DNA from 2 places in the Rhizobium sp. SEMIA 4085 genome. Region 1 is predicted to be linked to the other one. Evidence: predicted binding sites of a transcription regulator. Region 1 holds the regulator's gene; the other holds the start of a gene.

Region 1 (9,127 bases):
GTTTCCGGAGACCTTCTCGGCGCCGATCTCGTGGCTGCACTGAAGCGCAGGCATGCCGGGATTGAACTTGTCGGCGTCGGCGGCGACGCGCTGGAGGCACAGGGGCTGAAGTCGCTCTTCGACTTCTCCGAGCTTTCGATTATGGGCATCACACAGGTGCTTGGAAAATTGCCGAAGCTTGTCGCCCGCATCAGGCAGACGACGGCTGCAATCGTTGCGGCAAAGCCCGATATTCTTTTCATCATCGACAGCCCGGATTTTACCCATCGCGTTGCCAAACGTGTTCGCGAAGCCCTGCCGGAACTCCCGGTCGTCAATTATGTCTGTCCCAGCGTTTGGGCGTGGAAGGAATATCGCGCCCAGCAGATGCTCGGTTATGTCGACCATGTGCTGGCCGTTCTGCCGTTCGAGCCCGCGGTGATGGAGCAGCTCGGCGGACCGCAGACGACCTATGTCGGCCACAGGTTGACGGCGGATGCGGACCTGATTGCCGCCAGGCGCGGCCGGGCAGAAAAGCTCAGGACCGTCGGCGAGGGCCGGAAAACGATCATGCTGCTCCCGGGCTCGCGCTCGTCGGAGATCACAAAGCTGCTTCCCTATTTTCGCGATGCCGTCAATGAGCTCGTCGCCCGCGGTGGCACAATGCGGTTTCTCATGCCGACCGTCAGCCGCAGGGAATCGATGGTTCGCAACCTCGTGGAGGACTGGGAAACGAAACCGGAGATCCTGATTGGCAATGAACAGAAATGGCGAGCTTTCGCGGAGGCCGATGCGGCAATGGCTGCCTCGGGGACTGTCATCCTCGAGCTTGCACTTACAGGCGTGCCGACAGTCTCAGTCTATAAGACAGACTGGATCATCACGATGATGACGCGGCGCATCAAGACGTGGACAGGAGCAATCCCGAATCTGATCGCCGACTATGCCGTCGTCCCCGAATATATCAACGAGGTCGTTCGTGGCGCGAGTTTGGCGCGCTGGATGGAACGCCTTTCCAGCGACACGCTCCAGCGGCGCGCAATGCTCGAAGGTTTCGACCTTGTCTGGCAGCGCATGCAGACGGAAAAGCCGCCGGGCGAGAAAGCGGCGGATATCGTTCTCGACATTCTGGACAGGAAAAAACCCGGCCGTCTCTGACCGGGTTTTTTCGGGCGGAAGCGGCTTAGCGCTTCGAAACCGGAACGTAGTCGCGCAGCGGTTCGCCGATATAGAGCTGGCGCGGGCGGCCGATGCGCTGCTGTGGATCCTCGATCATCTCGTTCCACTGGGCGATCCAGCCAACCGTACGGGCCAACGCAAAGAGCACCGTAAACATCGTCGTGGGGAAGCCCAGCGCCTTCAGCGTGATGCCGGAATAGAAGTCGATGTTCGGGTAGAGCTTCTTTTCGATGAAGTATTCGTCGGTCAGCGCGATGCGTTCCAGCTCCATCGCGACTTCGAGAAGCGGATCGTCCTTGTGACCGAGTTCGGCGAGGACCTCATGCGTCGTCTTCTGCATGATCTTGGCGCGCGGATCGTAGTTCTTGTAGACACGGTGACCGAAGCCCATCAGGCGGAACGGGTCATTCTTGTCCTTGGCGCGGGCAATATATTCCGGAATGCGCTCGACCGAGCCGATTTCCGAAAGCATGTTGAGCGCCGCCTCGTTGGCACCGCCATGAGCCGGGCCCCAAAGGCAGGCAATGCCGGCCGCGATGCATGCGAACGGGTTGGCGCCCGAAGAGCCGGCGAGACGAACTGTCGAGGTCGAGGCGTTCTGCTCGTGATCGGCGTGCAGGATGAAGATACGGTCCATGGCGCGCGAGAGGACCGGGTTCACGACATATTCTTCGCACGGGACCGCGAAGCACATGCGCAGGAAGTTCGAGGCGTAGTCGAGATCGTTCTTCGGATAAACGAAGGGCTGGCCGATATAGTACTTGTAGGCCATGGCCGCGATAGTCGGCATCTTGGCGATCATGCGTAGGCTTGCGACCATGCGCTGATGCGGATCGGTGATGTCTGTCGAGTCGTGGTAGAAGGCAGACAGAGCGCCGACACAGCCGCACATGACGGCCATCGGATGGGCGTCGCGGCGGAAGCCGGTGAAGAAGCGAGACATCTGCTCGTGCACCATGGTGTGATGCGTGACGCGGTAGTCGAAGTCCTTCTTCTGGGCAGCCGTCGGCAATTCGCCGTAAAGCAGTAGATAGCAGACTTCCAGGAAGTCGCCATGTTCAGCAAGCTGTTCGATCGGGTAGCCGCGATGCAGCAGAATGCCTTCATCGCCGTCGATATAGGTGATCTTCGATTCACAGGAAGCGGTCGAGGTGAAACCAGGATCGTACGTGAAGGAACCGGTGTTTTTATAGAGTGCACCAATATCGATGACGTCCGGACCGATCGTTCCGCTTTTCACGGAAAGATTGGCGGTTTTGTCGCCGATTTTGATTGTTGCGCTTTGATCCGTCATGCTGATCCTCCAAACTGGCGGCGGCGCCATAAAAGCGCCATAGGGTTAAGCGTCCTCTCCGATAGCTATATGATCAGAGCGCCAATGCCAAGTTACCGTGGCGCCATTTTGTGCATCGCAGTATCAACTTTTGGACACTCCTGCGATGCCGGAGGCGCATAGCGGAAGCCAATGATTTAATTCGGCTTTTTGCAATCCAATTTTTTGGTCTTTTTTCAATCGATTATTGTTGCTGAAACGCCCTCAGGGCTGCATTCTGGTTGTATTCATAGGCTGTCGGCATGCTGGGTGCATGCCGGAGTTGAAAACGGCTGAGCTGCGCATTTCCGCTTCTGTAGATGTCGCGGACAAGCAGTTTGCGAGCTTCCCGGCTTGCGCTTTTGGAATGCGGGAAGGAGCCTTCGGCAACAGGACAGCGCTCGCCCGTCAATAGCCACCGTTCACCCCAATAGCCACAGATCAGTCATTGTGGATGCATACCGGCTTTCGGCCTGCAAATGGCGAGCGAAGGAGCCGCTCAGGGCACGCGCCTGCGCATTGCGACGGTTTTTTCGAGCTTGGGCGGCGATCTGGTTTGCGTCCGGCACGAATCTTTCGCCGCCTTCTTCGATCATATGGCCATGCTCAGCGCTTTGGCTTTGACCGATCGCAGCCGTGAGGCGCGCTGCGACCCGCGAAAAGACGGGGGATGCAAACTTTTCATCGCGGCAGCAGGAAGAGGTAAGCAATGCGATGCGAAACGGTGCCACGCCCGGCTTGCGATGCCGCGGACATCGTCCGTCACGCGGGCAAGGTTGCGGTTCGGCGCCTGCCAATGGCGCAGTGCATTTCGCGGATGAAACCTCGCGGAAAACCGGCGCCGTCGAACCGTGCTTTGAACAACTGCCTTCGAGAAACTCGATTGCCCGTAGAGCTTGGCGCGCCGGCGCCTTTGCCGGCGACGCGCTGCCAGTCAATGGTAGCGGCGGATAAGGCCGACGAGCTTACCCTGAACCTTCACGCGATCCGGTCCAAAGATGCGCGTTTCGTAGGCCGGGTTCGCCGCTTCAAGCGCGATGGACGCACCCTTGCGGCGGAACCGCTTCAGCGTCGCTTCCTCGTCATCGACCAGTGCCACGACAATGTCGCCGGGATTGGCGGTGCTGGTGTTGCGGATGATGACCGTGTCGCCATCGAAGATGCCAGCATCGATCATCGAATCGCCCTTGACCTCAAGCGCATAGTGTTCGCCGGAGCCGAGCATATCGGCCGGAACGTTGATGTCGTGCGTGTTGTTCTGGATCGCCGAGATCGGCACGCCTGCCGCAATGCGGCCCATGACGGGAACCGAAATAGAGCTGTTATTGTCTTCGTTCGCCGGCTTCGGCGCGGCGGCAGCAGGCTGCGGCTTGCCGAGGCTGCCCTCGATGACGCTCGGCGAAAAGCCGCGGCGGGGCTGCATGCTCGGGCTGTAGGCTTCCGGCAGCTTGATCACTTCAAGCGCGCGGGCGCGGTTCGGTAGGCGACGAATGAAACCGCGCTCTTCCAGAGCGGTAATCAGCCGGTGGATGCCGGATTTGGACGCGAGATCCAGTGCATCCTTCATTTCGTCGAAGGATGGCGGAACGCCGGATTCCTTCATACGCTCATGAATGAAGAGGAGAAGCTCCTGTTGTTTGCGTGTCAGCATCGAAGTTTAACCCCAAATTCGTGAAACAAAGCCAGAACAGACACTATATGTTCCATATGTGTTCCGCAAGTACCTAAATTTTCGTAAAACTTCGTCCCAATACCGGTCATTTTCGGAAACTTTGTTTGCCGGATCATCGCTTTCAGCTTGCATTGACCACGTAGCGGCACACATCTTCAGCACAGGAAATGGAGACCTGGCGCCATGCAGCATCCGTTGGATCATCTTGTTCTACCGGTCACCAACATCGATCTCGCGCGGGAGCGGCTGGGACGACTGGGGTTCACGGTTGCCGCCGAGGGCCGTCATCCTTTCGGCACAGTGAATGCTTGCGTTTTTTTCGCCGACAAGACCTACCTCGAGCCGCTTGGCGTCGCGAGTGCGAAAGAATGTGAAGAATCAGTGCGGCACGGAAACGTGTTTGTGGCGCGCGACCAGGCCTTTCGTTTCCGGTGCGGCAATGACGGATTCTCTGCGGCAGCATTCAGCACGGACGACGCGGACGCCGATCATGCTCATTTCGTGCGTGCGAGAAAGAGCGGCGGCGCCATGCTGGAGTTTTCGCGCCTGATCAAGATGCCGGACGGGTCGCAATCGACAGGCACTTTCAAGCTTGCGTTTGCCGCCGATCTTCGGGCGCCGGATTTCTTCCTGTTTGACTGCCAGCGCATCAACGCCTCTCCGGCCGATCGGAGCGCGTTAGAAAAGCACGCGAACGGTGCAACCGGTATCTCGGAGATGGTGCTAAGCGCGCCCGAGCCTGAAGCCTTCGGCTCGTTCCTTCAGTTGGCCGTGTCTACGACAGAAATTGAGCGGACACCGTTTGGCGTGGCGATCGCGGCAGCGAATGTCAGGATCAGTCTGCTGTCGCCGGAAGGGGTGGAGGCTTATTTCGATTCGGTGCCGTTAACCGTGGATAAGGGTCTGAGAGGCAGCGCTATCGTTTTCCGCACCACCGATCTTGCCGTGACAGAAGCGCTTTTGGCTGATAACGGGATGCCCTATACACGCAAGAACAACAGAGTCCTGGTGAAGCCTGCGCCCGGCCAAGGCGCGATCTTCGCCTTCGAGGAGACCCGATGAGCAATACGAATTCCGAAGTCGCAGTCGGCGAAGGTGCCGGCCGCGTCGTATTTTCCAACAGTGGCAGGCTGTCGCTGATCGCCGGCGCATGCGAAATGGAGAGCCGCGACCATGCCTTCATGGTTGCTGGCACGCTCAAGGAGCTTTGCGGCAAGCTTGGCATCGGGCTCGTCTACAAGACCTCCTTCGACAAGGCGAACCGCTCTTCGCTGTCGAGCAAACGCGGTATCGGTCTAGAGAAGGGCTTGAAAGTCTTCGCCGACCTCAAGAAGGAACTCGGCATTCCGGTTCTGACAGATATCCATTCGGAAGAGCAATGCGCGCTGGTCGCCGAGGTCGTGGACGTTCTGCAGATCCCGGCCTTCCTCTCCCGTCAGACGGACCTGCTTGTGGCAGCCGCGAAGACCGGCCGTGTCATCAATGTCAAGAAGGGCCAGTTTCTCGCTCCCTGGGACATGAAGAATGTTCTCGCCAAGCTAAATCAGAGCGGCAACCCGAACGTTCTGCTTTGTGAGCGTGGCGCGTCCTTCGGTTACAATACGCTGGTCTCGGACATGCGCTCGCTGCCGATCATGGCGGCCATGGGGGCTCCGGTCATTTTCGATGCGACCCATTCCGTACAACAGCCAGGTGGCCAGGGCACGACGTCGGGCGGGGAGCGCCAGTTCGTCGAGACGCTGGCGCGGGCGGCGGTTGCGGTCGGAGTTGCAGGTGTCTTCATCGAGACCCACCAGGATCCGGACAATGCCCCCTGCGACGGCCCCAATATGGTGTACTTGAACGACATGCCGCGGCTTCTGGAAAAGCTGTTGGCCCTCGACGCCGTCGCCAAGGCGGAGCGATCCTGGCCGAAGGTGCCCGCCGTCAACCGGCGAGCGCCATCCTTTGGCTTGAGTACGACCGCGTTGCGGCGGACGTCGTTACGTCATCGAGAAGGAAGCGGGCCAGCAGGTGATTGAGGTGTATCGCCTCGTCACCGAGTTCGCGGCAGGCGGCATTTGTCTGTTCAACCATCGCCGCGTTCTGCTGCGTGACGCTGTCCATAGTGTTGACGGCGGCGTTGACTTCCAGGAGAGCGGTCGTTTGTTCGGCAGAGGAACGCACGATCGACTCGATCAACGCGGTCACCTTCAGAACCTGCTGATCGATATTGCCGAGCGCTTCACCGGTGCGGTTGACCAAGGCAACGCCGGCCGAAACCTGGCTGGAAGACGTCTCGATCAGCTGCTTGATTTCCTTTGCCAGATTGGCGGAGCGGCTGGCAAGGTCGCGCACTTCCTGTGCAACCACCGCAAAACCCTTTCCGGCCTCGCCGGCGCGGGCGGCTTCCACGCCGGCATTGAGCGCGAGCAGGTTGGTCTGGAAGGCGATTTCGTCGATGACGTTGATGATCTCGCCGATCTGTGCAGATGATGTCTCGATCTCCTCCATCGCAGCGACCGCCTCGTGCACGACGGTTGCCGAATAGCTGGCGCTTTCCTTTGTCGCCGTCATCATCACGTTGGCTTCTTTGGCCCGTACCGACGAGTTCTTGACGGTGACCGTGATCTGGTCGAGCGCCGAGGCCGCCTGCTCCAGCGAGGCGGCTTGATGTTCGGTTCGCCGGGCCAGATCGTTTGTGCTCGATGCGATTTCGCCGGAGCCGCTCCTTACTACATTCGTCACGATCGAGATTTCCTTCATCGCTTCACAAAGCGTGCGGACGCTCGAATTGAACTGCTCGCGCAGCTTCTCGTAGGCTGCGTCGAAAGGCTCGCTAAGCTGGACCGTGAGATCGCCGCCGGAGAGCCGTTCCAGGCCGCGGCTCAGGCTGGCGATGACGCCCTCGCGGATGGCTTCCTCGTCTGCATTGGCAGCGGCAAGCGCCGCATCGCGCTGTGCTTGGGCCTGACGTTCGGCATCCTGGCGGGCACGGATATTGTTCCGCTCTTCGGCGGATTCGCGGAAGACGGGGACGGCGCGCGCCATCTCCCCGATCTCGTCGGCACGCCGGCTGAAGGGCACATCCTTCGAATAGTCGCCGCCGGCAAGGATCGCCATATAGTCGCGCATCGCCGAGATCGGCACGATGGCGCGGCGGCGGAAGACGTAAAGGCCGCCAAGAAGCAGGCAGAGCGAGACTGCGGCAGCCGCGAGCGTGATAGCCGAAAGGATGCGTGTCTGTTCGGCGGCGTCCTTTTCAGCGGACGCCAGGAAGGTGTTCGCCATACCGACGAGTTCGTTGACGGCGTTTTCATGGATATGGAAATTCGTCGCAAGCTTTTCGAAGGACGCCGGAATGACTGCGGAGTCATTCTTGACAATGGCCGGAGCGAGTTCCTCCCGCATCACCTTCCAAAACACCTCGCCTTTGACAAGGACATCGTTCAAGAGCTTCTGCTTGAGGTCCGAGCTGAGCGCGGTCGCCAGCCAATATTTGCGGCGGTCCTCGTAGGCGGGCTTCAGGACATTTTCTATGCGGTCGACGTTATTCTTGGCAACGCCGGGGCGCTGCACCGCTTCGAGCGCAAGCATGTAAGACTCAACGAGGTAGAGGGGCGGCGGCAGTATATCGGCGACGAGATCCTTGCCGTAGATGATTTGTTTGTACATCTCGCCGTTCACCCGCAGCTTATTGAAGGCATAATTCTGTATGCCGATCGAAGCGATCAATCCCGCGGCGACGACCATCGCGAAAATAGCAAGGCTGCGTGCAATATTGAGTTTCATCCTGCGCCCCATGAAGTGAATAGCGAACAGATGCTGTTCGTTTGAAATTATTCTGGAATTTTCGAGGGACCTGAAATCGTGAGATCCGTATAACCAAGCGGATTTGGACCGCACGAGGAAGCGCATCATGCAATACTACTTGCCGGGAAGCGGGGCAGTATTTCCTCACTGAGTATTAATTATAATATTGATTGGTTACTGACCGATAAATTTACAACCAGATCGAAAGTGACCGGGTATCATTTCAAAACCTGAGGTTCCGAAAAGCCGGAGCAAGCTCGCGACAGGGATCGATGGGGTGCGAGCGGCTTCTTCAAAAGCCTGACATATTCGGGCTATAGGCCATACCATGCCGTGTGTCGTCGGTGTGGCATTGTAATTTGCGTGCCTTCGATTAAACAGGCTTCGAACGATTAATCACCCACCGAGCAGGAAGAGATCATGACTGCAATTACCGACATTATCGCCCGCGAGATTCTCGACAGCCGTGGCAATCCGACCGTTGAAGTCGATGTCTATCTCGAAGACGGCAGCATGGGCCGTGCGGCTGTGCCGTCCGGCGCCTCGACCGGTGCGCATGAGGCCGTCGAAGTTCGCGACGGCGGCAAGCGCTATCTCGGCAAGGGTGTTGAAAAGGCCGTCGAGGCTGCCAACACGGAAATCTTCGACGCGATCGGCGGCATCGATGCCGAAAACCAGATCCAGATCGACAACATCATGATCGACCTGGACGGCACGGCGAACAAGGCCCGCCTCGGCGCCAATGCCATCCTCGGCGTATCGCTCGCCGTCGCCAAGGCTGCCGCCCAGGCTGCCGGCCTGCCGCTCTATCGCTACGTTGGGGGCGCGAGCGCGCATCTGCTGCCGGTTCCGATGATGAACATCATCAACGGCGGCGCGCATGCCGACAATCCGATCGACTTCCAGGAGTTCATGATCATGCCGGTCGGCGCCGATTCGATCCGCGAAGCGGTTCGCATGGGCTCGGAAGTCTTCCACGTCCTCAAGAAGGAGCTCTCGGCCCAGGGGCACAACACCAATGGCGGCGACGAGGGCGGATTTGCGCCGGGCCTGAAGAGCGCGTCCGAAGCGCTCGACTTCATCATGAAGTCGATCGAGAAAGCCGGCTACAAGCCGGGCGATGACATCTGCCTCGGTCTCGATTGCGCTTCGACGGAATTCTTCAAGGACGGCAAGTATGTTCTGGAAGGAGA
Region 2 (20,316 bases), on a different contig from region 1:
GGTCGCGATCAGCAGGATCAGTCCGCCTGCGAGAAAAAGAATCAGCGTTGCCATGCCGAGACGCGCTGATCCGCTGGCATAGGTTATCAGCGAGAAGAAGAGCGTCGCCATGAAACTCGTGGCGCGGCCGGATAGCGCATAGATGCCAAAATAGCGCCCTGCCTCCTGCGGGCTGACGCTGCGCGCCAGATAAGAGCGCGACGAAGCCTGGACGGGACCAAAGGCGAGGCCGATCAACAGCCCGTAAAGAATATAGGCCTTTTCCGCCGCTGTGCCGAAAAGCCCTCCGGTGTCGGCCGTTGACATCGGCAGCAGGCCGAAAAGCGTATATCCAGGCCCCGTCGAAATGATCCCGAGGGTGGCGAGCAAAAGCAGCGTCAGGCTGATCAGGATCGTTGCTTTTGATCCGATCCGGTGATCAACGCGCCCGGCGATGACGCAGCCGAATATCGCGACGACATTGAGGATGATCCCATAAAGTCCGATTTCGATCGTCGCCCATCCAAACATGCCGGCGGCGAAGGCGCCGCCTAGGATCAGCAACCCGTTGACTCCGTCTTGATAGATCATGCGGGCAATCAGGAATTTCAGGATGCCTCTTCGGATCTTCAACTCGCTGATTGTGTTTGCGACCTGCCTGAGGCCGGAACGGACGGCAGCAGCGAGCGGCAATCCCTTCGCCGCATCGGGTGTGAAGAGAAACATCGGAATGATGAAGATGAGATACCAGACCGCGGAAATCGGCCCTGTAATACGCGCGTCCTCACCGATATGAGGATCAAGCCCGAACAACGGGTCGAGCCCCAACAGCGTCTTCCCCGTTTCCAGGTTTCCCGCAAGAAGCGTCACAACAGTGATGAGCACGATCATGCCGCCGAGATAGCCAAGCCCCCAGGCCGTATTGGACAGCCTGCCGACCTCCTCCTTGCCCACAAGGCGCGGCATCATGGAATCGTTGAAGACGATCGAGAATTCCGCGGCGATCGAGGCGAAAATCATCAAGATTACCGGATAGACAAGCGGCGAACCGGGCGCGGCGAACCAAAGGCCGAAGAGGCTGACAACCTTGATGATAGCGAAAAAAGCTATCCATGGTTTGCGGGCGCCGGACTGATCGGCGATGGAGCCGAGGATCGGGGAGAGCAGGGCTATGATCACCGAAGAGATCGTCGCGGTATTGCTCCACATCGCTTGTGCCGAAACCGGATCGTCCGTCAGGCGTGAGACGAAGTAGGGCCCGAAGATGAACGTGGTCACGACCGTGAAAAACGGTTGCGCGGCCCAATCGAAAAGCATCCAGCTCCAGATGCCCTTTTCCGACGCCTTCTGCGGCGCCGGCGTTCCCGTTCCGGTCCAGTCTATTCTGCTCACGCCTACACTCCCGCATTCGCGGCGGACTGTGTCACCTCGCCCGGTCGCGTGCAAGATCGGTTAAAAGACCTGCGGCCACTGTGATTCGTGCAAGAGTTGGATCGCCGCTGTCGCTGAGGTTTGACAGCTCTTCGGCGATGCGGTTGATCCTGATGCGATCGACTCCATGCCAGGCCTGAACCGGCAGCTTTTCCTTGCCATGCTCCGACAGCGCCGAGATGACGATATCGCGGCGGGCACTGGCAATTTGGTCGATGCTGCGCGCCAAGGCCAGGCTTTCGTAGTGATCCGACGTGAGAATGCGGGCGCCGGCTGCAAGCAGCCTCCCGACGCGGAAGGTCTGCGATACGGCAAAATAACTTTCCGCGGCACGTCCGAGCGCCTCGCCTGTGCGTTCGGCGATCTGCATGATCTCCGGCACCAGCACAAAGCCCGGCAGGCCGGCAATGACGTCGGCCAATCTTTCTGGCAGCCCGGCTTCGCGATACTCCATGGCACGCGCCTCGAACTCCGCGGGAGCCTGCGCAGCGAAGGAGGGCTTTAGTTTCTTCAACGCAGTCTGAAGCCGACTAATGGTTTCTGCTATGCCGCCTTTTGCCATGCCGGTCTTCAGGAGCAAGCGAGTCAAAACGGTGAAGCTATGGCCGATCTCTTCATAGACACGGTTCTGCATCTGTCCGGAAATGTTACCGTCCAGCGCATCGGTCTCGGTCCAAAGCCTGGTCAGGTCGAAGCCATCGCGGGCGATGATCGCGGCACGGACGACTTCCGGCGCTGACGCCGCTGTCGCATCCATCATGCTCACCACAAAGCCGGGACCGCCACGATTGATTGCCTCGTTGGCAAGCACCGTCGCGATGATTTCGCGCTTCAGCCGATGAGTTGCGATGTCGGAGGCATTGGTTTTCTGCATCTTAGCCGGGAAGTAGTTTGAAAGGGTCGACGCAAAATAAGGATCGTCCGGGAGGTCGCTTGCGGCAACGGCATCGAAAAGCACGATCTTGGCGTAAGAGAGCAACACGCCGATTTCCGGCCGCGTGAGCGGCCTGCCGGCAGCATAGCGCTCGGCAAGCGTCGCCTCATCGGGAAGCGTTTCCACCTTCCGGTTGAGCTGCTTGGCGCCTTCCAGCACGCTCATGAAGCGCGCGAGCTCAAGGCCGTTAGCGGTTCCCTTGCGTTCGGTCAGCGAGATCGCCAGCGATTGCAGATAGTTGTTGCGCAGAACGAGTGCCGCAACTTCGTCCGTCATCGAGGACAGCAGTTGATCGCGTTTTGTGCGTGTGAGCCGCCCGTCATGCATCGCGTTGGCGAGCGCGATCTTGATGTTTACCTCGACGTCCGAGGTGTTGACGCCGGCTGAATTGTCAATCGCATCGGAATTGCTCCGTCCGCCTTTAAGCCCATAAGTGATGCGGCCTTTTTGCGTGACGCCGAGGTTGGCGCCCTCCCCGATCACCTTCGCCCGCACTTCATCAGCCGTGATGCGGATCGGATCGTTGGAACGATCGCCCACTTCCGTATCGGTTTCCGTCTGCGCCTTCACATAGGTGCCGATGCCGCCGAACCAGAGAAGATCTACCGGGCTCTTCAGGATTGCTGTTATGACCTCGAAGGGGGTTGCCACCGCTTTGTCGATGCCGATTGCGGCAACCGCTTCCGGGGTCAGCGTGACCGATTTCGCCGCGCGGGAAATGATCATCGCGCCTTTCGAAAGAACCGACTTGTCGAAGTCCTGCCAACTTGAACGCGGCAGGTTAAAGAGTCGCTGCCGTTCGGCGAGCGTCTTTTCCATGTCCGGATCGGGATCGATGAAGATGTCACGGTGGTCGAAGGCGGAAACCAGCTTGATCTTTGGAGAAAGCAGCATGCCGTTGCCGAAAACGTCGCCGGACATGTCGCCGACACCGGCCACCGTAAACGGTGTCGTCTGGATGTCGATATCCATCTCGCGGAAATGACGCTTTACAGTTTCCCAGGCGCCACGCGCAGTGATGCCCATTTTCTTGTGGTCGTAGCCGGCCGAGCCGCCTGACGCAAAGGCGTCGTCGAGCCAGAAACCAGCTTCCTGCGCCAGTGCGTTGGCGGTGTCGGAAAAGGTTGCCGTTCCCTTATCGGCGGCGACGACGAAATAGGGATCGGCGCCGTCGAGCCGTACCGGATCTGCCGGAGGCACGATTTCGGTGCCTGAAATGTTGTCGGTGATCGAAAGCAGGGTGCGGATATAGGTCTTGTAGGCTTCGCGGCCGGCATTGAAGATCTCGTCGCGGCTGCCGCCAGCTGGCAGTTTCTTCGGATAAAAGCCGCCCTTGGCGCCGACTGGAACGATAACGGCGTTCTTCACCTGCTGCGCCTTTACGAGGCCCAGGACTTCCGTTCGATAGTCCTCGGCGCGATCCGACCAGCGCAGGCCGCCGCGGGCAACCTTGCCGAAACGCAGGTGCACGCCCTCGACCTCGACGCCATAGACGAAGATTTCCCGGAAAGGCTTTGGGTCCGGCAGGCCATCGACGAGATTCGGATCGAGCTTGAAGGCAAGCATCGCCTTCGGCGAGCCATCGGCATTGCGCTGGAAGTAGTTGGTCCGCAGCGTCGCATCGACGACATTGATGTATCGGCGCAGGATGCGGTCATCGTCAAGGCTCGGCACATTGGCGAGCGCCGTCTCAATCGACCGATGCAGGTCGGCGCTCTTTTTCATGCGCGCCTTCTCGCTAAGCTGCGGATCGAGCGCCTCATAAAAGAGGCGGAAGATCGACGCGGCAATCTCTGGGTATTTGTCGAGGGTCGTTGCGATGTAATCCTGCGAATAGGCGATACCTGCCTGACGAAGATAACGCGCATAGGCCCGCAGGACATTCGTCTCGCGTGCGGAAAGCCCGGCTGAAAGGATGAGCCGGTTGAAACTGTCATTGTCGATCGTGCCGTCGAAAGCAGAAATGAAGGCCTCTTCCAACGCGCCACCATGACGGCTGAGGTCAATTTCGGCGCCACTGCGGTCTTCAAGCTCCATATCGTGCAGTACGACGATGTTGACCGAGCCATCTGCGGTTGAAACTTCGATGTCGAAGGTCCGCTCGCTCAGCACGTTGAAACCGAGATTTTCGAGAAGCGGCACGCGGCGCGAGAGCGGAAGCTGCTCGCGAGCATGGAAAATCTTGAGTGAGAAGACCCGGCCGCGTTCCGCATCATTGCGGTAATAGAACTCGATGCGTATCGGCTCGCCAGAGGCGCAATCGGTGATGTCGGGGAGATCGGCAACCGTTTCTTCAGCGGTGAAGGAATCCTGGAAGGCATTGCTGACGACGATCTTCGGCGCCTTCGGCCCAGCCAGCGCTTCGAAACGATCGTCCCAGCGGGCGGTGATGGCGCGGATCGCTTCCTCGAGCTTCGATTGCGGGATGCGCGGCGTTTTGCCGCCGGACCGGCCGATGATGAAGTGTACGCGCGCAACCCGCCCTTCGGGGAAGGCCGGGTAATAGGCAGAGACCCGGCCGTCATAGACGGTCTTCAGATAGTTGCCGATCTTTTCGCGAACGATGGAATCGTACTCCTCGCGTGGTACATAGACGATGACCGAGACAAAACGGTCGAAATGATCGATGCGCGGCAGAACGCGGACGCGCGGCCGTTCCACAAGGTCATTGATCTGTTCGGCGAAATTCGCGAGCAGCGTCGTGTCGATCTGGAAAAGATCGTCGCGTGGATAAGATTCCAGCGTGTTGTACAACATTCGGCCGGAATGGCTCATGGGATCGAAGCCGAAATGATCTGTCACTTTGGCAACTTTGGAACGGATGAGCGGAATTTCCGAAGCCGAAGACGTATAGGCCGTAGAGGTAAAGAGGCCGACGATGCGCAATTCACCGGTGACGTTGCCGTCCTTGTCGAATCGCTTGACGCCGACATAATCCATATAGGCGCGGCGGTGGACGACGGATTTCACATTCGCCTTGGTGACGATCAGGAAATCCGGACCATCGAGAAAGGCGAGGATTTCCGGCGTTGTCGTTACGGCATCCTTGCCGGTGCGCAGCACCAAGACATCCGGATCGGAAAGAATGCCGAGGCCAGCGCCTTTGTCACGCTCGACCTTCGCTTCGCTCCCGTTGCTGGAATAGACATATTCACGCATGCCAAGGAAGGTGAAGTTTTCATCGCGTAGCCAGGTGAGGAAAGCCAGTGCTTCGTCCCGGTCGGCCTTCTTGCGGCTGGCGCTGTAGCTGCCCAATTCGGCAATCACGGTGTCGAGCTTGGAAAGCATAGGCTTCCAGTCGGAAACAGCCTGGCGGACCTGCTCCAGCACGATCATGATGCGCTTTCGAAGGTCGCCGGATTGCGCCGTAGTCAACGGCGAAATGTGAATCTGGATATGGCTGACACGTTTTGCCGGATCGCTCGGCTCTTCGGCTGAATAAAGTACCGGCGTCTTGCCATGCTCCACCACCAGGATCGGATGCACCGCCATATAGAGATCGCGATAGGTGCTTGTGATCTCGCTCATAACCGACTCGTAGAGGAACGGCTTATTCTGATCGGTAACCGTCAGGACCGAGACCGCAACGCCATCGGGTTCGACATCGGCCAGCGTTTCGATCGTAACGCGCGGGACCTTGCCGTCCCAGCCAGCGAGCTCCTTAGCAGAATGAACGGCCGAAAGCGCCAGCATCTCCGGTGTGTAGTGATCGAGGTCGTCTCCGCTCGCCCGGCCGAAGAGGATTTCCGGATCGAGATACTGCTCTTTGGCTGCAGCAGCGATCTTCTTTGCGCTTTCGATCAGCTTTTCCCGTCGCGGATGGTTTTTGGCAGCCATTGAAGACATTCCCCCGATTTGTGTGATTTGCCGCAAGTTAGCAGAAGAATTATCGAAAAAACCCCTAAAAGAGGCTCCACCTTCGCAGTTTTTGTGGGTTTTTGACCTTGTTTCAGTAGAATTTCAGGGGATTCTCCAATTATGGGAAAGCCCAGGCCGGTCTTGGATTTTCTCAGCTCGCCGAGATTTCCACGCATGGATGAAGAATGGTTGACAGGCGCGCGGCAAAAGGACGATCAACAGCGCATCGAATTCAGGGTTTAAATGACTATGCCGGATAATAGTGCTGCAGGAACGGTGATCGTCATCTCCAGCCATGTCGTTCGCGGTTCGGTCGGCAATCGTGCCGCTGTCTTCGCGCTTGAGACGCTCGGCCATCAGGTCTGGGCACTGCCGACGATCATTTTGCCTTGGCATCCCGGTCATGGCCGTTCGACCCGGCTCACTTTTGCGGAGGCCGATTTCGATGCCGCCATCGATGATCTCATCCGTGCACCGTGGGTTGGAGAAGTGAAGGCAGTCTTGTCTGGTTATTTCGGAAACGCTGCCCAGGCTAGTTCTGTTGCCCGTTTGGTCAGTGCATTGCGTGAAAAGAACTCCGAGCTGCTTTATGTCTGCGATCCGGTGATGGGCGATCTGGGAGGTCTCTATGTGCCCGAAGCGACGGCGGAGGCGATCCGCGACCATCTGATCCCGCTTGCGTCTTTGGCGACACCCAACCGCTATGAGCTGGCCTGGATGGTGGGCGCACCATTGGAGGACAATACAGCTGTTATGGAGGCTGCTTTGTCACTCGGTCCTTCCCGCATGCTTGTCACCTCCGCTATTGCGATGATGGCTGGGGGCACCGGAAATCTCTATCTTTCCGGCCGCCATGCTCTGCTTGCCGAGCATCGTGTCGTCGACAAGCCGCCGAATGGACTGGGCGACCTGCTGGCGGCCGTCTTCCTCTCGCGGCTCCTATCCGGGATGGACGACGAAAAGGCGCTGCAGCTTGCAACAGCCAGCGTCTTTGAAGTGCTGGTGCGTGCGGTCAAACGCGGCAGCGATGAGCTTACGCTCGCAAGCGATGCATCAAGCCTGTCGACACCGATGGCCATGGTGCAGATGCGCCGCCTCATGCACCCCGCCCAACGGAAGAAGAGTTAGCGGGCGCCCGTTTGCGCATTTCGCGTGCGCAGCAGTTGATCTTGCCGCGTCTGCGCGCTAATCGACAGTCATGCAGTGTTTTCCAACTTCACTTCTGGACGGCTATCGCAACTTCATGAACGGGCGGTACGCCGACGCCCGCGACCGCTATAAGATGCTGGCTGAAAACGGGCAAAGTCCGAATACGCTGGTGATTGCCTGTTCGGACTCGCGCGCAGCACCGGAACTTATCTTCGACGCTGGCCCCGGTGAGCTTTTCGTCATCCGTAATGTTGCCAACATGGTACCACCTTACGAGCCGGATGGCCATTTTCACTCGACATCTGCCGCTTTGGAATTCGCCGTACAGGTCTTGAAGGTTTCCGACATCGTCGTCATGGGCCATGGCCGCTGCGGCGGTATCCGCGCAGCGCTTGATCCCAATTCCGAACCGCTGTCGCCTGGTGATTTCATTGGCCGCTGGATGTCGCTCGTCCGGCCCGCTGCCGAGCAGATCCAAAGCAATGACGTAATGACTGCCGCTGAGCGCCAGACGGCGCTCGAGCGCGTCTCGATCCGCAACTCGCTCAATAACCTCAGAAGTTTTCCGGATATCAAGGCGCTTGAAGAGGCGGGGAAGATCGCCCTGCATGGGGCGTGGTTCGATATCTCGACCGGTGAACTATGGGTGATGGACGCGGAAACGCTCGATTTTATCCGCCCGGAAGTATAACCTTCGCGGGCGGGAAGCTCACTGGCCGTCGATCTGCTGGCCGATATAAGCGATTGCCTGTTGGTAGACCGTTGCGGCGTTCCAGCCTGCGATTGCTGCAAAGTTCGCTTCGCCTGGCTGATAACCGGCGCCGGGCTGCCAGCCATGGCCCCTAAGGAAGTTTGCCGTCGAAGCCAGGGCATCAGCGCGCGAGCCAACCATGTCGACGCGGCCGTTGCCGTCGCCGTCGGCTCCGAAACGGACCACATTGCGCGGCAGGAACTGCGTCTGGCCGATTTCGCCATGTGCCGCGCCGCGAGCCTGCGGGTTCAGATAGCCTTCGGAAACAAGTTGCAGAGCGGCGTAAAGCTGATCGGTGAAATAATCCGAGCGGCGGCAGTCGTAAGCGAGCGTCGAAACGGCAGATAGGGTATGCTGATTGCCCATATAACTGCCGAAGCCGGTCTCCATTCCCCAGATCGCAATAAGCGGACCGGCCGGAACGCCGTAGCGGCCTTCGATCGAGGCAAAGAGTCCCTGATTGGCGCGTTTCATGCTTCTGCCGCGGGAGATGATCGTTGCGCCGCCCCGCTTCTTCATGAATGCGTCGAAGGACAGCTTGAAGCTCTTTTGGCCACGGTCGGCTGCGATTGTCGATTTATTATAGCTTACATTGGCGAAGGCCCGGTTTAGCACCGATGGGCTGACGCCGCTGGCGGCCGCTTCCTGCTTGAAGTCTGCAACCCAGGCTTGGAAACCCGCGCTGTTGTTGCCGCACTGGGCAGCCTTTGCTGCTGCCGGAAGAGCTTGGAGTACGCTCGCCGCAGCGACGACCGCCACAAAGAATTTTGTCATGCTCATAAGAAACCCCGATCTCCATCTGCACAAGCTTGGCGCCGCGCAAGAATGCCAGCAGCAGATAATTTTGTCACGATCACCCTTCGGTGGGCCTTGCAACCTGATGGCCGTCGGCCAGCTTTCGTAGGAGCCCCGCATAATCAGGTGATATGCGGGGCTGATAGTAAAGTATGGTTAATTATTGGTGTCAGGCGGCCTTCTTGCGTGGCTTGATCAGCCCGCGGTTGACGAGGAGCTCCGCAATCTGGATTGCATTCAGAGCAGCGCCCTTGCGTAGGTTGTCCGACACCACCCATATATTGAGGCCATTCTCGACGGTCGCATCTTCGCGGATGCGCGAAATATAGGTCGCGTCTTCGCCGGCAGATTCGTAAGGCGTGATATAGCCGCCGTTTTCGTGCTTATCGATAACGAGGCAGCCTGGAGCGTCACGCAGGATCTCGCGCGCCTGATCGGCGGTGATCTCGTTTTCGAACTCGATATTGACCGATTCCGAATGGCCGATGAAAACCGGAACGCGTACCGCCGTGCACGTGACCTTGATTTTCGGGTCGAGCATCTTCTTGGTCTCGGCTAGAACCTTCCATTCTTCCTTGGTGTAGCCATCCTCCATGAAGACGTCGATATGGGGAATGACATTGAAGGCGATGCGCTTCGTGAACTTCTTGTTTTCGATCGGATCGGCAACGAAGACGGCGCGTGTCTGGTTGAAGAGTTCGTCCATGCCGTCCTTGCCTGCGCCGGAAACCGACTGGTAGGTCGAGACGACAACGCGCTTGATCTTGGCGAAGTCATGCAGGGGCTTCAAAGCCACAACGAGTTGTGCGGTCGAGCAATTCGGGTTGGCTATGATGTTGCGCTTGGTGAACTGCGTCACGGCATCCGGGTTCACTTCAGGAACGATCAGCGGCACGTCGGCGTCGTAGCGCCAGGCGGAGGAGTTGTCGATCACGACGCATCCCTGCTGGCCGATCTTCGGCGAGAATTTCTTGGACACCTCGCCACCAGCAGACATCAGGCAGATGTCGGTATCGGAGAAATCGTAGTTCTCCAGATTGGAAACCTTCAGTGTCCGGTCACCGTAGGAAACTTCCGTACCCTGCGAACGCGCGGAGGCTAGCGCCACGACTTCGTCGGCGGGGAAGCCGCGCTCCGAGAGGATGTTGAGCATTTCCCGGCCCACATTTCCGGTCGCTCCCGCAACTGCAACTTTGAATCCCATTTCAAGCTCTCTTTCTCTTCTCTCCTCTGTCCGGTGAGGGGGAAGGCGCGAAACGATCGCGGCTTCCTGTCCCCAGCCGGGCCGGGGAGAGAGCGGCAGGCCAGAGACGTCAGACGGTTTTCGTCGTCGTTTTGGCCTTGGTTTTGGAAGAAACCGGAACAGCAATATCCATCCCGGCACCCGGTGCCAGATCATTGCGCGCAGCAATGGCGTGTTCGTCGCGAACCATGGATATTCCTTTCCGCCGTTGCTCATAAAAGGTTTTCCACAGGAGTCAAGGTTTTTGCAACCTTGCTCTCTGTCGAGCACTTGGGCAGAGGTTGCGGCCCAAACCGGAAGAAGCCTCGCCTGCGACAATCTGTGCATAGGCATTAGACTAAAGTCATAATCCCAAAGCCGCTCTCTTTCTCCGAATCCTTTTCTGTCACACTCTCGTCAGGCGAGTTGCGTCCAAGGATGCTTTGAGGAGAGCTTGGGGCGCGTCTCGTTGCTTATCACTCTGTGGAGGACAGACAATGGCAAATGTCGCAAGCGTCGGAGACGCGAGAGTCGGCCCGATGACAGGCGAGGAGAAGAAGGTCATCTTCGCCTCGTCGCTCGGGACTGTTTTCGAATGGTATGACTTCTATCTTTACGGTTCACTCGCCACCTATATCGGCGCTACCTTTTTCAGCCAGTATCCGGAAACGACGCGAAACATCTTCGCGCTGCTCGCCTTTGCAGCGGGTTTCCTGGTGCGCCCGTTCGGCGCATTGGTCTTTGGCCGCCTCGGCGATCTGGTCGGCCGCAAGTATACCTTCCTGATCACGATCCTGATCATGGGTCTGTCAACCTTCCTAGTCGGTATCCTTCCAGGTGCGGCGTCAATCGGTATTGCAGCTCCGATCATCCTGGTCGCTCTGCGCCTGCTGCAGGGCTTGGCGCTCGGCGGCGAATACGGTGGTGCAGCGACCTATGTGGCCGAACATGCGCCGCATGGCCGGCGCGGCTTCTTCACGTCATGGATCCAGACGACGGCAACGCTCGGCCTGTTCCTTTCGCTGCTGATCATTCTCTTCGTCCAGTCCATGCTTGGCGCCGCCGATTTCGCCGCCTGGGGCTGGCGTATTCCATTCCTCGTCTCGGTCGTCCTGCTTGGCGTTTCCGTCTGGATCCGTCTGAAGATGAACGAGTCACCGGCTTTCCAGAAGATGAAGGCCGAGGGTAAGGGTTCGAAGGCGCCACTGACGGAAGCCTTCGGCCAGTGGCGCAACGCTAAGGTGGCGCTGCTTGCGCTCTTTGGCGCCGTCATGGGGCAGGCCGTCGTCTGGTATTGCGGTCAGTTCTACGCGTTGTTCTTCCTGCAGAACATCCTGAAAGTCGACGCGCAGTCGACCAACCTGATGGTCGCTGCATCGTTGTTGCTCGGCACCGGCTTCTTCGTCTTCTTCGGCTGGCTTTCCGACAAGATCGGTCGCAAGCCGATCATCATGGCCGGCCTTCTGCTCGCCATGGTGACTTACTTCCCGCTGTTCAAGGCTCTGACCAATTTCGCCAATCCGGCGCTTGCAGAGGCACAGGCCACGATCCGCGCAACGGTCACTGCGGCACCGGGCGATTGCAAGTTCCAGTTCAACCCGACCGGCACCGCGAAGTTTACCACCTCGTGCGATATCGCCACTTCATTCCTGACGAAGAATTCGGTACCCTATGATGTTGTCAGCGGGGCCGCCGGTTCAGCCGCCACGGTTAAAATCGCCGACGACACGATTACCAGCTATGATGCCGCTGCCGCTGGCGATAAGGCGAAAGCCATGAACGGCGCGTTCGAAAAGGGCATCAACATCGCGCTTCGCGACGCTGGCTACCCCTTGGTTCGCGGTGCGGCCAAGGTTCCGGAATCCAAGCTCGATGCCTTTATCGCCGCCAATCCGGAGCTGGCTCTCAATGCTGATGCGCTTCGTGCAGGTCAGAAGGAGACGGTCCCAGCCTCCAAGCTCGTGACCGACAAGCTGCTGACAGCCGACGAGGCCAAGGGCGTCACCGACATGGCTGTCTACACGGTCGCCAACGCTGGTGCTTTCACCATGGTTGCCGATCCGGCAAGGCTCAACTGGGTAGGCGTCGTCGCTGTCCTGACGGTCCTCGTCATCTACGTGACGATGGTCTACGGGCCGATCGCTGCCCTTTTGGTCGAGCTCTTCCCGACCCGTATCCGCTATACCGGCATGTCGCTGCCCTATCACATCGGCAACGGCTGGTTCGGTGGTCTGCTTCCGGCAACCGCCTTCGCGATGAGCGCCTTCAAGGGCGACATCTATTACGGTCTCTGGTACCCGATCATCTTTGCGGGCATCACCCTGGTCATCGGCATGATTTTCCTGCCGGAAACCAAAGACCGCGATATCCGCACGATGGACTGAGGCAAACCATCAGAATTGAGAAACGGGACCCGGCGCCTTCCAAAGGCGCCGGTTTTTTTATCCGCAAAAGCCCTTTCGGCGTCGGCCGTCCGTCAGGACCCGGGTTGAATGGAGCCCGTAGCGCGAATAGACGATCGCGGTCATCCATGACTACCTCGAAAAGTCATCCGTTAGAAAAGTGTTTTAGCAACAGCAACGGCAGCAGACGGTAACGACAGTTTTTTACGCAGAACTCAAATAAGCCTGCTGAGCCGTGGCACAGGCCAGCCTTCGCGACCGACAGCAAAGACCAGGCCGAAGCGGGCAAAGAGGATTGAGACGGCAAATGCGAGCCAGGCACCGAGTGCCAGTCCCGCTACGACATCGCTTGGATAATGGACGCCGATGATGATGCGGGTTGCACCGAGCCAGAGCCCGATACCGATGAAAATGAGCCTGACGTGCGGAAAAAGGAGGATGAGTGCCACAAAGAGCGCGCCGATATTGGCCGAATGACCTGATGGGAAGCTCTGATGCAGGAAATCCATGTTCAAGGGCGAGAAACTGAAAATGCCCTCCTGCTCATAGATAAGCGGACGCGCCCGCCCGATCAGGAATTTCAAGGCGTTGGCACAGACACTGGCCAGGATGACGGAAAGCCCGACATATGCCGTCATTTGGACGAAATAGGCCATGCGGAATTGACGGCGGACCTTCCAAAGCCGTCGGCGAACGGCGTAACCGGTAGCAAGAACGGTGCAAAGCCCCGCAAGGATCCAAGCAAGGCGGCCGATATCCGTTACGTCGCCGGCGATCGATACCAAGGGAGGCGAGAGGCTTTTGGCTGCCTGTCCGAGCGGTCTGTCGAAGACAAAAAAGGCAATGACGACCACATTGATCGCGGAAAGCGTGAACGCCTTCCAGGGAACTCTGCGATGGATCGTGCGTCGGGCGTCGTAGCGCTTGCAAAGATAGGATCGGCAGCCTGGTTTGTGATCGGCGGTATTGCTCATTCCATTCCTTCGTCGTTTTGCCCTTCGTCGTTTGCAGGACATAGGAACCGGAACTGATACCTTCAATAAAAAGCCCTCCGTACCGATAGATACGAAGGGCGGAGAAGCGTTTCACGTGAAATATCAGGCAGAAAGCGTCTTGAACTCGGCAAGGATCGCCTGGCCCATTTCGACAGTTCCAACCTTGTTGGCGCCTTCGGCCATGATGTCGGCCGTGCGCATACCCTTGTCGAGAACGTTGGCGATCGCCCTCTCAAGATTGTCGGCTTCCTTCACGAGGTTGAAGGAATAACGCAGGCACATGGCAAAGGAGGCGATCATCGCAATCGGGTTGGCGATGCCCTTGCCGGCGATGTCGGGAGCGGAGCCGTGGACCGGTTCGTAGAGCGCCTTTCGTTTGCCTGTCTTGCCATCCGGCGCACCGAGAGAAGCAGACGGCAGCATGCCAAGCGAGCCGGTCAGCATCGCCGCTACGTCGGAAAGCATGTCGCCGAAGAGGTTGTCGGTGACGATGACATCGAACTGTTTGGGCTGACGTACCAGCTGCATGCCGCCGGCATCGGCCAGCATATGCTCCAGCTGGACGTCGGAATATTTTGCCTTGTGCGTCTCGGTCACGACCTGATTCCAGAGCACGCCGGACTTCATGACGTTGCGCTTTTCCATGGAACAGACACGGTTTTGACGGGTTCGGGCCATTTCGAAGGCGACGCCGGCGATGCGTTCGATTTCATAAGTGTCATAGACCTGCGTATCGATGCCGCGTTTCTGGCCGTTGCCAAGATCGATAATCTCCTTCGGCTCGCCGAAATAGACGCCGCCCGTCAGTTCGCGGATGATGAGAATGTCGAGACCTTCGACAAGTTCAGGCTTCAGCGAGGAGGCGGAGGCAAGCGCCGGATAGCAGATTGCCGGGCGCAGGTTTGCGAAGAGTTCCAGGTCCTTGCGAAGGCGCAGAAGACCCGCTTCCGGGCGCACTTCATAAGGCACGCTGTCCCATTTCGGACCGCCGACTGCACCAAAGAGAACGGCATCCGCCGCCAGCGCCTTTTTCATGTCGTCTTCGGAGATGGCCGCGCCATGCGCATCGTAGGCACAGCCTCCGACAAGGCCTTCACCGATGGCGAAGCCGGCGTTCATCGCCTCGTTCATGTAAGCAATGATCTTGCGGACCTCGTCCATTGCCTCGGGACCGATGCCGTCGCCCGGCAGCAGGAAAAGATTGCGCGCTGTCATGAAACCCTCCGCGGAAAAACAAGCTGCGGCTTCTTAGACCCCGCCGGACGCCATTTCAAGGAACAGAACGGCTGAATCGGTACGGTTTGCTGCCTCACGATGGCGATGTGAATCCTGGCTTGGAAGCAAAGAAAAAGCCGGGTAGAAGCCCGGCTTGATCGCATGCTCGCGTTCGGGCGATTAAGCTGCCCAGGGACGCGACGCGGCGTTTGACTTTTCGAACCTGTCGATCGCAGAGGCCTTCTCCAGCGTCAGGCCGATATCGTCAAGGCCGTTCAGCAGGCAGTGGCGCTTGAATTCGTCAAGGTCAAACTTGATCGAACCACCGTCCGGGCCGGTGATTTCCAGGTTTTCGAGATCAACCGTCAAGATGGCGTTGGAACCGCGCGAAGCGTCGTCCATCAGTTTGTCGAGGTCTTCCTGGCTGACCCTGATCGGGAGAATGCCGTTCTTGAAACAGTTGTTGTAGAAGATGTCCGCGAAGCTTGTGGAGATGACGCAGCGGATGCCGAAATCGAGAAGCGCCCACGGGGCATGCTCGCGCGAGGAACCGCAGCCGAAATTATCGCCGGCAACGAGAATCTTGGCATTCTGATAAGCCGGTTTGTTGAGCACGAAATCCGGGTTCGGCGTGCCGTCTTCGTTGTAGCGGGCTTCTGCAAAGAGGCCCGTGCCGAGGCCGGTGCGCTTGATGGTCTTCAGGTAATCCTTGGGAATGATCATGTCCGTGTCGATATTGACGACCGGGAGGGGTGCTGCAACGCCCGTGAGCTTCACGAACTTTTCCATGGAAACCTGCCTTTGTATGCCGTTTTTCAACGATTGCTCCGGCAATAGAGCAAAACGCCGTAAAAATGAAGGAGAATCTTGGGGCGCGTTTAGAGATCGATGATCGTGCCGCGGCCGTCGTTCCAGATGCGCATTTCGCGCTTTGGCTGAGCCTTGGCGCGGACGGGCGCCGGCTTCATCTTCATCGAAAGCGCGCGGCCAGCCATCAGCACGGTCAGGATACCGCCAACGGCGAGCGTCACCGAAAAGGTGAGAGCAGCGAGCGCCACGAATACAGTGATCCCTGCCAGCATGAGGAAGATGGAGCGTATATTCTGCATGAGTTTAGACCTTTCTTCGAAAGGAATGTGGTCCTTGTTTTTTATTTCTGCAAGTCAAGCATGGCTTTTTGTTGTCTTGTCACTCTTCACAAAGCTTGGCACACATTCGTGATGAGCCAGAATTCGCCCATCCGTTCCTTCAGTTTGCACCGCTCTGTGCTGAGCGTTCCCGCAATCAATCTCCGAGCGCTCGAAAAGACCCATGCCCTCGATTGCGATGCCGTCATTTTCGATCTCGAAGATTCCGTGGCGCTGGAGAAGAAGGAGGAGGCCCGCGAAAACCTGAAAACCTTCTTTTCGGGCAAGCCGCTTACGAACAAGGAAAAGATCATCCGCATCAATGCACTTTCGTCGGCTTTCGGCCATGCCGATATGGAGCTAGTACAGGCGCTTCGGCCAGATTCGGTACTTTTGCCGAAGGTGGACGAACCGCAGGATGTCATGGCCGTGAGCGACCTTCTTGCTGATGCGGATGCACCAGAGACCTTGCGTATCTGGGCGATGATCGAGACGCCGCGCGGTATCTTGAACGCGGCGGCAATCGCAGAGGCTGGCCGCACCCTCGGCTCGAGACTCGATTGCTTCGTCGTCGGGCTGAACGATCTGCGCAAGGAGACCGGCGTTCTGCCTCAACCGGGCCGAACCTATCTCGTGCCATGGTTGATGCAGGTCATCCTCGCCGTGCGCGCCTATGGTCTCGATGCGATCGATAGCGTTTTCAATGATTTTAAGGAAGTAGATGCCTTCGAGGCCGAATGCGCGCATGCCCGGGCCATGGGCTACGATGGCAAAATGCTGATCCATCCGATGCAGATCGAGGCTGCCAACCGGCACTTTGCTCCCGATGAGGCTGCCATCCGGGAGGCGGAAGAAATCATTGCCGCTTTCGCCGATCCTTCGGCCGAAGGTCTCAACGTCATCACCTTGAACGGTCGGATGATTGAGCGGCTGCATCTTGTCCAGGCGGAAAGCCTGGTCCATAAAGCCCGCCTGATTTCCGAACGCCAGACTATTGAACGAAAGCCTTTATCATGAAGCTCTATCGCCTTTTGACCGGCCAGGACGACGCCGCGTTCTGCCATCGCGTAACCGATGCGCTCAACAAGGGCTGGTCGCTTCACGGTGCACCGTCGCTGACCTACAATATTCAGACCGGCCAGGTGATTGCCGGCCAGGCGATCGTCAAAGAGGTCGAAGGCAAGGATTATCATCCGGAGATGAAGCTCTCCGAGCAATAGGTCAGCGCTCGACGGCCTCCTCGACGCTCGCTTCGATCCGCTCCATGTCGTCATCGCTCAGCCCGAAATGGTGACCGATCTCATGGATGAGAACATGGGTGATGATGTCTCCGAGCGTTTCATCGTTTTCCGCCCAATAATCCAAAATGGGACGCCGGTAGAGGCGGATACGATTGGGCATCTCGCCGGTCTCGACCGTGAAGCGCTCGGAAATACCCCGGCCTTCGAAGAGGCCAAGCAGGTCGAACGGCGTTTCCAGCGCCATATCCTCGAAAACATCGTCGTCGGGAAAGTCTTCGATTTCGATCGTTAGATTGTCGGTGAGCGAGCGGAATTCATCCGGCAAGTGGCTATAGGCGTCCATCGCCAGGGACTCGAATGTGCTGAGCGTTGGGGCATGGCGGTCCCGCCAATCCTCGCTCTTGTCTATGCGGGCCATGAAAATTCCCTTCCTTTGGCGCCCATATAGAACCTTTGCGGGTGATTTTCGAGTGTGGAATCAAAGGCAGGAATAAATTCATAAGAATTGGGTGTTGACTCTTTTAGAAAGCTCTGGAATCCATAAGAACATAACAGGAACAATCTGACTTTGGAGTGAACGTCGTGGCGCAGACGGCCGTGGCGCGCGAGCAGCTTTGTGCGCTCCGCGAAACCATTGCGAAACTCGAAGGCAAGCCGGCACCGACGCTTGCGGCGGCGGCGCAAGAAGCTTTTGCGGCTGGTGATGAAACCTATTTAAGACCTGCAAACACGCCGCTGCGTCTGTCCTTTGACATTCCCATTCTCGATGAAGCGCTTGAAGGCGGTCTGCCGCTTAACGGCATTACCGAAGTCCGGTCTTCGATGCTGCGGGATGCGGCCGGCCCCAGCGGTTTCGTGCTGGCGCTAGCCGCCTGGCTGCAGCGGCAGGAGACGGCGGATGGCATGCCGGTTTTTTGGATTGGTGACAGAATATGCACAATGGAAGCAGGGCATCCCTATGCTGTGGGCCTCAAGGATTTCGGATTGGAGCCGGAACGCTTTCTCATGGCCTCGCCACACAAGCTGGAAGAGGCGCTGTGGCTTGCCGAAACGGCTGTCGAAAGCGGCCTCTTCCCAGCCACGATCCTGGAGGTGCGCGGCAATCCGGTCCAATTCGGTCTTACAGAAAGCCGGCGATTGAGCATGCGGGCAAGGGCTTCCGGCCGCCCGCTTTTTCTGTTGCGGCAGGGAGGCGAGGAGGAGGCGAGCAGCGCCATTTTCCGATTGCGTGCCGAACCTGCGCCAGCCAGCGCACGGCCTCTGCCGGATGGTTCGATGTTAGATGGCGGCATCGGCAATCCGGTTTTTCGTCTCATCCTGGAGAAGAGCCGCAACCCGGCTCCCCTCTCCTTTCTTCTGGAGTGGAACCCTCATGACCGCCGGTTTTTGCCCGTTAGCCAACCAGAGCGCACTCGTTCTCCAGGCGAGCAATCAGCGCATTCTGTCGCTCAGCTTTCCCCACCTTCCAACCGACAGGATCGCCCGCAAGAGGTGGGGTCTATCCTGGCGTTCGGCCGGACGCCCTGATGCGCCGCCGATCGTCTGTTCTGGACGGCTCGACAATGCCATGCGGCTAACGGCGCTCGACGAGGTGGCGGAACGGATCAAACTGAAAAAAAACCAGGGAGTGGCCGAAGCGCGTGCCATATACCCGCTTCTGGATGTCATCGAGGAAGACCTGGCGGCCGATCGTCGGCTTCTCGAGGGCATCGCTGATTGGTGCGACCGTTATACGCCGCTGGTGGCATTCGACGGCAAGGACGGGCTGTTTCTGGATATTACCGGCTGCGCCCATCTCTTTGGCGGCGAAAGGGCCATGCTCACGGATATCCTTTCCCGGCTCTTCCATATGGGGTTCGATGTCCGCGGCGCGATCTCTTCGTCGCCGGGCCTTTCCTGGGCCGTTTCCCGATTCGGGGATGGTGGCGTCATCGAAACCGATCAAATGGAACATGTGCTGGCACCACTGCCGGTCGCAGCCCTTCGGCTGGAGGAAGCGACCGTCGAGGCACTGAAGAAGCTCGGCCTCAAATATATCGTCGACCTCCTGTCTACTCCACGCGCGCCGTTGGCCCGCCGTTTCGGCGCGCAACTCCTGCTCAGGCTCGACCAGGCGCTTGGAGTGGAAGAGGAGCCGGTTTCCCCGCGGCGGCCCGTTGCCAGTCTTTCCGCCGAACGACGCCTCATAGAGCCGATCGGTACGGAAGAAGATATCCTCGCCCTCACCGGCCAGATCGCCCAATCACTGAAAGCCTCGCTTGAGGCACGCGGCGCCGGCGGCCGTGTATTCGAACTCGTGCTGTTTCGCGTCGACGGCAGGGTCTTCAGGATTCCCGTCGGCGCCTCGCAGCCTCTCAGGGATCCGAAGCATATCGCTTCGCTTTTCAGCGAGCGTCTGCAGGCAATCCACGACGATCTCGATGCCGGCTACGGCTTTGAAATCCTGCGGCTGAATGTGCTGCGCCATGATCCCTTCAATGCGACGCAGGGGGATTTCGAAGGAAGCCGACAGAGGGAGACATCGCTTGCGGCGTTCATCGACAAAATCGCAGCCCGCCTCGGCGCCGATTGCCTGCAGAGATTTCAACTGCGCGAGAGCCATGTGCCGGAGCGGGCGGCGATTGCAATTCCCGCCATGGAAGGCCTTCAGGCACACCGCAAGGCGGAGGAAGGAAATCCTTTTCCTTCCAGATGTGAGCGTCCCCTGCGGCTTTTTACCAGGCCGGAGCAAGTGGAGGCCCTGCTTGCCGAAGTGCCTGACGGTCCGCCGCAAATCTTCCGCTGGCGGCGCATGCAGCATCGCGTGGCAAGAAGCGAGGGACCGGAGCGGCTTGCCATGGAATGGTGGACCGATGGCGCGGATGCCGAGCCACGCGATTATTTCCGAATAGAGGATGATGCCGGTCACCGCTTCTGGATCTATCGCGAAGGTTTTTACGGGCATGAACTTCCTCCTCGCTGGTTCATGCATGGGCTCTTTGCATGAGCACGACGCCCGCATTTTTCGAAATTGGTGCGAGAACGAACTTCTCGTTTCTTGAAGGAGCCTCCAGTCCCGAGGAGATGGTGGTGCAGGCAGCTTGCCTGAAGCTCGGCGGACTCGGGATTGCTGACAAGAATTCGGTTGCCGGGGTCGTGCGGGCACATGCGCAGGCGGAGGAGATCAGGAAAAAATTCGACAGGAAGGAAGCCGGCCTTCTGGAAGAGGACGAGAAGA

What was found. The regulator LexA, encoded in region 1, represses DNA repair genes until DNA is damaged. The targets are predictions, from matches to a motif close to TGTTCNNNNTGTGTTCNG.
Region 2: the regulator LexA is predicted to act here: its motif matches at 17,642-17,659, upstream of C9413_RS00110 (metallopeptidase family protein).

The regions. Positions count from the first base shown of each region.
Region 1 is NZ_JABEPH010000222.1:262-9,388, reverse strand. It holds gene lpxB (lipid-A-disaccharide synthase) at 1-1,137, shown strand, start outside; gene gltA (citrate synthase) at 1,163-2,452, opposite strand; gene C9413_RS20625 (hypothetical protein) at 2,893-3,066, opposite strand; gene lexA (transcriptional repressor LexA) at 3,405-4,121, opposite strand; gene C9413_RS20615 (VOC family protein) at 4,326-5,204, shown strand; partial or broken gene kdsA (3-deoxy-8-phosphooctulonate synthase) at 5,201-6,040, shown strand; gene C9413_RS20605 (HAMP domain-containing methyl-accepting chemotaxis protein) at 6,069-7,913, opposite strand; partial or broken gene eno (phosphopyruvate hydratase) at 8,355-9,127, shown strand, end outside.
Region 2 is NZ_JABEPH010000001.1:10,237-30,552, forward strand. It holds gene C9413_RS00045 (MFS transporter) at 1-1,371, opposite strand, end outside; gene C9413_RS00050 (NAD-glutamate dehydrogenase) at 1,403-6,181, opposite strand; gene pdxY (pyridoxal kinase PdxY) at 6,452-7,330, shown strand; gene C9413_RS00060 (carbonic anhydrase) at 7,401-8,042, shown strand; gene C9413_RS00065 (lytic murein transglycosylase) at 8,061-8,882, opposite strand; gene C9413_RS00070 (aspartate-semialdehyde dehydrogenase) at 9,067-10,101, opposite strand; partial or broken gene C9413_RS34365 (hypothetical protein) at 10,211-10,410, opposite strand; gene C9413_RS00075 (MFS transporter) at 10,617-12,503, shown strand; gene C9413_RS00080 (phosphatase PAP2 family protein) at 12,737-13,495, opposite strand; gene leuB (3-isopropylmalate dehydrogenase) at 13,619-14,731, opposite strand; gene leuD (3-isopropylmalate dehydratase small subunit) at 14,912-15,520, opposite strand; gene C9413_RS00095 (hypothetical protein) at 15,610-15,840, opposite strand; gene C9413_RS00100 (CoA ester lyase) at 15,952-16,875, shown strand; gene C9413_RS00105 (DUF1737 domain-containing protein) at 16,872-17,078, shown strand; gene C9413_RS00110 (metallopeptidase family protein) at 17,080-17,517, opposite strand; gene C9413_RS34370 (hypothetical protein) at 17,682-18,626, shown strand; gene C9413_RS00115 (DNA polymerase Y family protein) at 18,637-20,085, shown strand; gene C9413_RS00120 (error-prone DNA polymerase) at 20,082-20,316, shown strand, end outside.